Regions from separate parts of the Ruegeria sp. CF3 genome, predicted to be linked through region 3. Evidence: riboswitches for the same ligand, from Rfam matches in the RefSeq annotation. Region 3 holds a riboswitch; each other region holds the start of a gene.
The links. A riboswitch is a leader RNA that binds a small molecule or an ion and turns the genes downstream of it on or off. The one in region 3 is predicted to bind cobalamin.
Positions count from the first base shown of each region.

Region 1: it holds a riboswitch for cobalamin, as region 3 does, so the genes downstream of both, ACR0KC_RS14310 (DUF1636 family protein) here and ACR0KC_RS07960 (hypothetical protein) in region 3, are expected to answer to the same signal.
Region 2: it holds a riboswitch for cobalamin, as region 3 does, so the genes downstream of both, ACR0KC_RS10690 (energy-coupling factor ABC transporter permease) here and ACR0KC_RS07960 (hypothetical protein) in region 3, are expected to answer to the same signal.
Region 4: it holds a riboswitch for cobalamin, as region 3 does, so the genes downstream of both, ACR0KC_RS08895 (DUF1636 family protein) here and ACR0KC_RS07960 (hypothetical protein) in region 3, are expected to answer to the same signal.

Region 1 is NZ_JBQFRK010000003.1:550,114-552,310, forward strand. It holds gene cobW (cobalamin biosynthesis protein CobW) at 1-1,027, opposite strand, end outside; gene ACR0KC_RS14310 (DUF1636 family protein) at 1,024-1,404, opposite strand; cobalamin riboswitch at 1,490-1,696, opposite strand; gene ACR0KC_RS14315 (NAD(P)-dependent oxidoreductase) at 1,841-2,197, shown strand, end outside.
Region 2 is NZ_JBQFRK010000002.1:665,448-667,644, forward strand. It holds gene ACR0KC_RS10685 (L,D-transpeptidase) at 1-502, opposite strand, end outside; cobalamin riboswitch at 718-930, shown strand; gene ACR0KC_RS10690 (energy-coupling factor ABC transporter permease) at 1,007-1,690, shown strand; gene ACR0KC_RS10695 (transglutaminase-like cysteine peptidase) at 1,796-2,035, opposite strand.
Region 3 is NZ_JBQFRK010000002.1:51,294-53,490, forward strand. It holds gene rsgA (ribosome small subunit-dependent GTPase A) at 1-37, shown strand, start outside; gene ACR0KC_RS07955 (alpha/beta hydrolase family protein) at 74-931, opposite strand; cobalamin riboswitch at 1,054-1,273, shown strand; gene ACR0KC_RS07960 (hypothetical protein) at 1,365-1,772, shown strand; gene ACR0KC_RS07965 (phosphatase domain-containing protein) at 1,777-2,197, opposite strand, start outside.
Region 4 is NZ_JBQFRK010000002.1:238,511-240,707, reverse strand. It holds gene ACR0KC_RS08900 (ABC transporter ATP-binding protein) at 8-793, opposite strand; gene ACR0KC_RS08895 (DUF1636 family protein) at 790-1,146, opposite strand; cobalamin riboswitch at 1,249-1,456, opposite strand; gene ACR0KC_RS08890 (catalase family protein) at 1,715-2,197, shown strand, end outside.

The DNA of each region.
Region 1 (2,197 bases), on a different contig from region 3:
GGATATCGCGGATCTCGGCCTCTTTGATATCGTCATGCTCGGCAATGACCACAAGGCGCGAGCGACGGTCTTCGCCGGGCTCCCACGGGCGGTCATATTGGTGACGCACGCGCGCACCGACGGCCTGAACCAGTAGGCGCATGGGCTTGCCTTGAACGGCGGCATAGCCTTTGACGCGCAGGATATTCAACTCGTTGGCCAATCGTTCAATCTTGGCGACCAGATCAATCGGATCGGTTTGCTCGGGCAGTTCAACGATGATGCTTTCGAAATCGTCATGCTCGTGATCGTGATGGCCGTCGTGATGGCTGGGACGCGCGTCCATGTCATCCTCGGCCGCGGCTTCTAGACCCAGCACGACGCGGACGTCCACGGCACCCTCGGCCACTTCGACCACGGGCATGGGGCGGGGCGCTTCGGCGGCGATGATCTCTTTCGCTTTCGCAACGCCTTCCGGGCCAGCCAGATCGGGCTTGGTCAGCAGAATGATGTCGGCGCAGGAAATCTGATCCTCGAACACCTCGGACAAGGGAGTTTCATGATCAATCGAGTCATCTGCCATGCGTTGCGCATCCACCGCCTCGACATTCGGAGCGAACCGACCAGCGGCCACGGCCTCGGCATCGGCCAGAGCAATCACGCCATCGACGGTGATTTTCGAGCGGATATCGGGCCAGTCGAACGCCTTCAGCAGCGGTTTTGGCAGGGCAAGACCGGAGGTTTCGATCAGGATGTGATCGGGGCGCGGCTCTAGTGCCATCAGGGCTTCAATGGTCGGGATGAAATCATCGGCCACGGTGCAGCAGATGCAACCATTGGCCAGTTCCATGATGTTTTCCGCCGGGCAATCAGGAATGGCGCAGGACTTCAGGATATCGCCATCGACGCCGACATCGCCGAATTCGTTGACGACCACCGCCAGACGCTTGCCCTGCGGGTTCTGCATCAGATGGCGCACCAGTGTGGTTTTGCCCGAGCCCAAAAAGCCGGTGATCACAGTGACGGGGAGTTTCTCGAGATTGCTCATTTCAGGGCTCCAATCGGGGGAATGCGGGCCGCACAGTTTTTGCGGAAATGTTCGGGACGTTCGCGCCATTTGACCAAACCGTCCTCGGTGGCGAGGTATTTGGCTGCGCCTTCGACGATGGTTTCAACATGGTCGATCTCGTTCAGATGCTCATACACGAAAGTCCAGCGATCCGGTCCTCCGCGTAGCACGATCGAGCAGCCTTCATCGCAATTCGACAGGCATTCCACAGCTTTCAAGGTAATGCCTTCGGGCAGGCCCGCCTGTTCAAGCGCCTTGTGCAGCAACGTGCCGGGGCGCTGGGCGTCATCCTCGACAGGCAGCCCGCGACGGCAGGTAGTGCAAACCAGCAGTTCGACCGGTGCGGTCTCGGTCATGTCTCTCATCCCCCCAAATCCTCTTCGTGGGGGACGGGGTTTCATGCGGGCCGATCACAGCCCCACACCGGAACACCCCGTCCGGTTTCATCTTCGGGCGTTGGCAGGTCTCCCGGCTTGCGGATTTCAGAGGAGGCCTCTGTCGGATGTCCCGCCTTCCCGGCCATACTGCCAGTGGCTTTGGGCACCCTCTCCGGTCACGGTCGCGGGGGCGGCTGCGTTTGACGGCAAAAACCGCTGACGCATTCCCTTTTCATCTGCTCTCGCAGACACCAACGAAAGGGACATGCGGCAGGGCAGGGTTGCTTGTCAAGCGAGTCGCGCCGATCCGTGAAAAAGCGGATAAAAAGCGACCTGTCGGGGTCGCTGGGCGGCATGATACTTCTGCAACGACGTGCTGGCATGGCAGCAAGATGCGAACAGGAGGATACCGCGCATGAAAGTAGGGTTTGTCGGGCTGGGGAATGTAGGGGGCAAGCTATCTGGATCGCTGCTACGAAACGGTATCGATCTGACGGTTCATGACCTGAACCCGGATCTGGTGACCGAATTCGTCGCCAAGGGTGCCAAAGCCGCCAAATGTCCGGCGCAGCTGATGCGCGATTGCGATGCTGTTATAACCTGTTTGCCTTCTCCTGCGGCCTCGGACGCGGTGATGCAGGAAGTGTTGCCAGAGGTCGGCCCTGGCAAAATCTGGATGGAAATGTCGACCACCGACGAAGCCGAAGTCAAACGCCTTGGCGCAATGGTCATCGAACGAGGCGGCGCAGCGGTGGATTGCCCGGTTTCGGGC
Region 2 (2,197 bases), 610 kb from region 3:
TGAGATATGTGTCTCGGTCTCCAACGTATAGATAAAGGGCACGAGAGCCGAGAGCATTATTCGGCCCGGGCTCCATGCCATTCCGGAATTCCGCGTATTCGGGGTTGCGCTCGATCATTGAAGCGGTTGGTGTCCAGTGTGGCCATTCGACCTTTCGGCGGATAACATAGGTGCCGGGCTCGTAAAGGTTCCCGCGCGCGATCGCTACGCCATAGCGCATTGCGGTCCCGCCTTCTTCGATATGATAGAGATAGCGCGCGACGGCATCCACATGGATGTCACCTGGAACCAAACCATCATTTGCCGCGACGCGTCTTGGTAAAAAACGGTCATGAACACCCCACGGATTTGAGGTCATTGGATCGTAACCAATTGGCGTGACCTGACTGTCCCAATAGGTCTTCTGCGATGCGGTTGGCCAGGTTTTGGCGATCAATGGACTGGCCGCAGACGCCGAGAACAGCGCTGTGGTGGATTGAATGAAATGGCGCCTTGTAAGCATAGGTCTCGTCCTGGTTCACAAGTTTAACGTATTTGGATCGCACTATCGCGAATTAATCCGAATCTTAAAGCCTCTAGCAGCTAGAGCTTCAAGAGGTTTCAGGTAACGCTTGGTTTACCCTGTCGATCAAGTGACCGGTTGCGTGAATCCTGCTTCGGTCGAGTTTACATTGGAATAGCTCGCAAAGACAATTGACACAGGCGAAGCCGCCATTGTAGCGGTGAATTGTTTTCGGTTCCTGATGGCGGAAGCCAAAAGGATTAAAAGGGAATACGGTTCGGTGTTTTCAATGGCGCCAATTCCGTAACTGCCCCCGCAACTGTGAGCGGAGAGCGATGCCAAGACACCACTGGTTCGTAATGGAACCGGGAAGGTTGGCGGAGCGAGCACCCGCGAGTCAGGAGACCTGCCGTAAAGCGCCGGGCTATGCCCAGACTGAACCTGTCGGCCTTACGGTCGATTCAACCTGACAAGCCGCCGGGTGAGGCGGTAGGGAGAAAGAACATGCATATCGAACCGGGCATCGTGAATGGTGCCAAAATCGCGCTTTCCTATGTTACCGCCGCAGGTGCGGCTACTTACGCAGCGAAAGAAACGTTTTCCACATTGCGTGCGAATGGACCTGCATCTTTTGTTATGCGCTCGGTGCTCGCCACCGTTGGGGTTTTCCTTTTCTTCGAAGTCCTGCCGCATTTCCCGGTTGGTGTCTCTGAAGTCCACTTCATCCTGGGGTCGACGCTGTTTCTGCTTCTCGGTGCTGCACCCGCGGCTTTTGGATTGGCAGCTGGTCTCCTGATTCAGGGTGTGTTTTTTGCCCCGTTCGATCTTCCGCAGTACTTCATCAACCTGACCACTCTGCTGGTGCCGCTATTTGCGCTACAGGCACTGGCCAGCCGCATCATCGCACCCGGCACAGCATATGTTGACCTCAAATATGGCCAAGCTCTTGCCCTAAGTGCGACGTATCAGGGAGGAGTAGTCGCATGGGTTGGGTTCTGGGCCTTCTACGGCCAGGGTTTCGGCGCAGAAACCATGGCGTCGGTTCTGTCCTTTGGCGGCGCTTATATGCTGGTAATCGTCATTGAGCCGATTGCTGATCTGGCAGTGCTTGCGGCAGCCAAGGCAATGCGCGGTTTGAACAGTACAGGTCTGGTGACTCCGCGTTTGTACAACGCTGCGAAAGCTTGACCAAAGTTTGAAGCAGTGTCCTAAACTTGGGTTGCCGCGAAACAACCAGTAGTCGCAGGACCAAAATTTTATTGTGGCGCGTCTCTAGGGCGCGCCACATTGTCTTTAGCCGCTAGAAACCTGTACCCAACGATCAGGGTGATTTGGGTCCTGTATTCGTAGGAAAAGATACCTCGTTTCCTTCCAAGATTTGATCCTGTTGGTGACATTGTCCAGAATCAAATCGCCTTCACTCGAGCGATAAACTAAAACTGCATGGCCACTGCGATTGGTGTCCAAGACAGTTGCAATAAGTAGCTTCGTAGGATCCAGGCCGTTCTGCATTAGTTCAAACTTCTTTTGCAAAGCGATGTCTCTAGAACCACGCTCAGGTTACAAACCGTCGGCCTGACTAGCGGTTTCGCAACCGAGCGAAGGCATGCGTGAGGGTGTGATCGGGCCGACGAAATTGAAATTCGCGAACCATATTGTTCTTGTGGCTGAGCTCTCTTGGCTCGATGGTCTCAA
Region 3 (2,197 bases):
CGTGATGCACGAGAAAAAATCCCGTAAAGGGCTATAACGAAGCTGGGCACCGACCTACCGGTGCCCAGCGCTATCAGGCGATCAGTCTAGGCCAGACTGCCGCATTCCGTCTTGCGAATGCACCGATATGGCCGATCTTGGACACTCCTAATTCGCTTGGTGCAAGCAGATGGCGCCCGGCTTTGGGTCCATAGAGATCGGCAAGACGCCAGACAGCATCCGGCGGCACCATTTCATCATCTGCGAAGGTAAACAGATCGACACGTTTGCCCAAGTCTTTCCAGCGGGCGGCGGGCAGTGTCGTGCCGATCTCTGGCACATAGCTTTTGGGGGCGGTGCACCATTTGCGCCATTGCCAATAGACTTGGGCAGGCAGGTCCGATCCAAACCCGACCAACCGTCCGGGCAGGTAGCCAAGCGCCTTGACCACCAGCGGCGCGTGACCATACCAGAACAACGCCGCCAAAGCGCGATAAGGCCAAGGGTGATCCGCCAGCGTTACCAGACCCGAACAGACACAGATCATCCTGTCGATCTGATCGATATCGGGTTGGATCGGGCCAAACATTCCGCCCAAGGAATGACCGATGCTCCATAGCTTGGCCTGTGGAAACCGTCGGCGCATCTCGGCCCGGGCGGCTGGAATGTCGATCAACGCCCAATCGGCCATGGTGACATTTGACCGCTTTTGCGAACCCACCAAAGAGTGACCAAAATCCCGGTAGTCATAGGTCAGGCAGGCCATGCCCTGTTCTTCGGCGAGCCATCGGGCGAAGTGCTGATAGTAATCCCTCGGCACCCCAGTCGCACCGTTTATGACGACCACCTTTTCGGGGTCGGCAACCGGACGGTAAAGCCGCGCCGACAACATTGCCGGGTCGGACGGGATCTGAAAATCCTCGGTCACAACCGCCTGCTGCGTGTCCAACATGGTGCCCTCCAATACCGACTGAACTGATCAGTTCACCCGAAGCGCCTCAAGTCAAGGTTGACGTGGCTGGACCGTACGTCACTTGCCTGACGCAATCTTCTTGACTCGGGCACGGCGCAGCCGATAGCCATGTCGCGATGGTTCTCGCGCCCAATCGGGCCGGGATGAAAAGGGAACACGGTGCGGTTCTGCACGGAGAAAACCGGAAAGAACCTAGTCCGAGACTGCCCCCGCAACTGTAAGCGGAGAGCAATGCCGAGATACCACTGGCCTTGAAGGCTGGGAAGGTCGGCAAAGCGATGACCCGCAAGTCAGGAGACCTGCCATCAGATGTAGAACCGAAACTCGGGCGGGGTGTCCGGGACGGGTTTGATCGTGCTCTGCACCGACCAACCTGTGCCACGCCCTCGCCCTGCGCGCGGAGGGCGCATTGATGATCTGGAAGACTAAAACGCACGAATTCGCGGCGACCGTGTGCCAACGTACTGGGGCAACCTGCCCCGCACTGGCGCAAATGGCGCGGGCTCTGACGCAGGCCATGTCCACCACAAAACCGGTCACAAAATCTGGGTTTGAGATTGAAGGCAGTATTGACCTGTCGCACTGCCCAGAGGGATGTACCGCCCGCTTTCGCGCCCAATGCGACCAGATACGTGTATTCTGCGGAACCGATCCTGAAATCGATACCGGCCGGCTGGATGACTACGCAGACATGATGTTCGGAACCGAGTACCGCAGCCTACCCGCAGACCTGCTAAGGAATCCTCCTTGCGCCATGCTTGAGGCTTCGCTTCTGGTGCAGCACAACGGTGGCGAAATCTCGCCACATGTTGGTGTCTAAGCCGTCAAACGGCTTGAACACGGGCCGGTTCAACGGCCCAAAGCATCTGGGCATTTGTCTCGACTGCGCAAGGACGCACCGTACGCAATCGCTTCAATGCCGCCTCAGGCCGTTCACCGCATTCAACCATCAGACGCAGAACCACCATCCCGGATCGGCCACAGCCACCACGGCAATGCACTAGCACACGGCCACCACCTGACAACGCCTGACGGGCAGTCGCGCCAACGCGGGGCCAGCGGTCCAAAATCTCTTTGGGTGGCGTGCCAAAATCTTCGATCGGCAAATGCACCCATCTGCTGGCACGCCCCTGAATATCAGCGCCAAAATTCCGCGCACCATCCTGAATCATCTCGACCTCAGTCGTCATCGAGATCACAAGTCCCGGCTTCCAGTCTGCGATAAGATCGAGGTCTTCGGTATAA
Region 4 (2,197 bases), 190 kb from region 3:
CCTTCGACTAAGTTGAGACTGTGGTTCTTCGAATATCAAGCGCCGGGATCACGCGGCCTTCGTGGAGAAAGCAGAGGAAATCAACGCCAAAAGTTTCGCGGACTCTTTCGGGTGTCAGCACCTTGTCCACCGACCCAAACTCGATCATGCGGGTCGATTTCATCAGCGCCACGTGTGTGGCGAATTCGGGGATCATGACCAGATCGTGTACGATCATGACCACGGTGATCCCAAGCTCGGCGACCAAAGACAGCATCCGCCCTTTTGCATCAGGATCCAGATGGTTGGTCGGTTCGTCCAGAAACAGCAACGAAGGGTTTTGCGCCAAAGCGCGCGCGATATGGGCACGCTGACGTTCGCCTCCGGACAGTTGGGCCATGCGCTTGTCCGCGAGATTTGCGAGACCGGTCAGGTCTAAAATCCGGTCCAGCTCTTGCGCGTGGCCTTCGGCAGAGCGGTCCGCACGGATGGGTATTTGCCCCAGCGCAACATAATCGCGTAACGCCAAGCGTCCATCGGGCAGTTCCTGCTGACCTACCACTGCAATCATGCGCGCACGCTCTTTGGCGGAGAGCTGTTTCAGACTGCGTCCTTTGATCCGAACATCGCCAAGTGCCAGCGGCTCAGCGCCGCACAACAGATTGAGAAGCGTCGTTTTCCCCGCCCCGTTCGGGCCGGCGATGGCTAGAATGGAACCCTCGTCCAACTCGAACGAGACGCCCTGCAACAGGACATCTCCGTTAAGGGCATAATACTCAAGGTTTTCGGCAATCAGAAAGGGTGGCAACGTCATTGCGATGCCCCCTGTTCGATCCGCGGCATGCGCGAGAGGGTTTTATTGGACAACGCCTGCGGGCGATCAGTGGCATTTGTCCAGCCATCCGGGCTTTCACGATACTGCGCTGCAAACTCAGCCAGCGCCTGCACCTCATCCGCGGTCTGAATGCCACCAAAAAGGTATTGCGCCTTTCCTACGGCCTGGAACCCAACCGTTCTGGGACTATCGCAGCCTGCCATGCAAGACGACGCGCGGATCGCAAAACTGCGAGGTAATTTCCCAGTCAACGCATCGCAAATTTCATCAAGGGGCAGCCCTTCAGTGCAGCTTTCGCAGACTAGAATGAAATGATCAGGCGTATCTGGCATGGTCCACTCCACTTGTTTCCAAGCGCATGCGGAAGCTGCCGACAATGTAAACACGCGATTGACGCGCCATCAAAGCCTCCTTCCAGGACGCCCCGCCCCGGGTTGGTTAAACATCTGATGGCAGGTCTCCTGACTTGCGGGTCCGCGCTCGGCCAACCTTCCCGACCCTGTGGACCAGTGGCTGTTTGACCTTGCTCACCGCTTACAGTTGCGGGGGCAGTTACGGAATTGGCACCTTTTGGCAAACCTCACCGTATTCCCTTTTCATCCCGCGGCAACACCACCGGGAACCATCAATCGATTGAGTGCCCGAGAACACCGGACACGTCAATGATAAAGTCGAAGGCGCCCAACTCTGGTCGAGGATCGAGCGCCGGCAACCACGTGTCCGAAGCACCAACCGAATGGGTAGGGCTGCGCGCCGAATTTGTCTGGCCACGGCTGTCCATAGTTGGTGTGTTTGGAAATTAGACAATCTGAGGTAAGCTGAACAAATTTAGAGGTTTAGCTTTGTCAGCGCCTTGCCCCTGTTTGATCATTGCCTGGGTTTATCCAAGGAGACGGTTCTTTGACACATGTTTCGCAAAACGCATTGCCGCCGGATATTGTTGATGATGTCATTGACCACAATCTCGAGGCCGTTGCACGGTGGAAAGGCCATCGCTTAAGGGCTCAGCATGGGCGCAGTCACGGGTGCGTGGCTGCAACATTCACTGTCAGAAACGATCTACCAGAACAGTTCCGTCACGGCCTGTTTGAACAGCCCGCTGCCTATTCAGCCGCACTTCGCTTTTCCAACGGCGCGCATCTGGATGACCGGAAATCGGATGCCCACGGGATGGCGATCAAGCTTTTTGACGTGCCAGGCCCCAAGCTGATCGACGCCGAGGCACTTGCGCATCTGGGGACCACACAACTCAGCGACGAGTTCGATTTCGTATTGGTCGATCAGGATGTGTTTCCCAGCTACGTCCCCGATGAATATGAGCGATTGGGCAGGCTTGTCGCCACATTACAAGCGGTCCAGCACGCGATCAAAGGGCGACGAAAA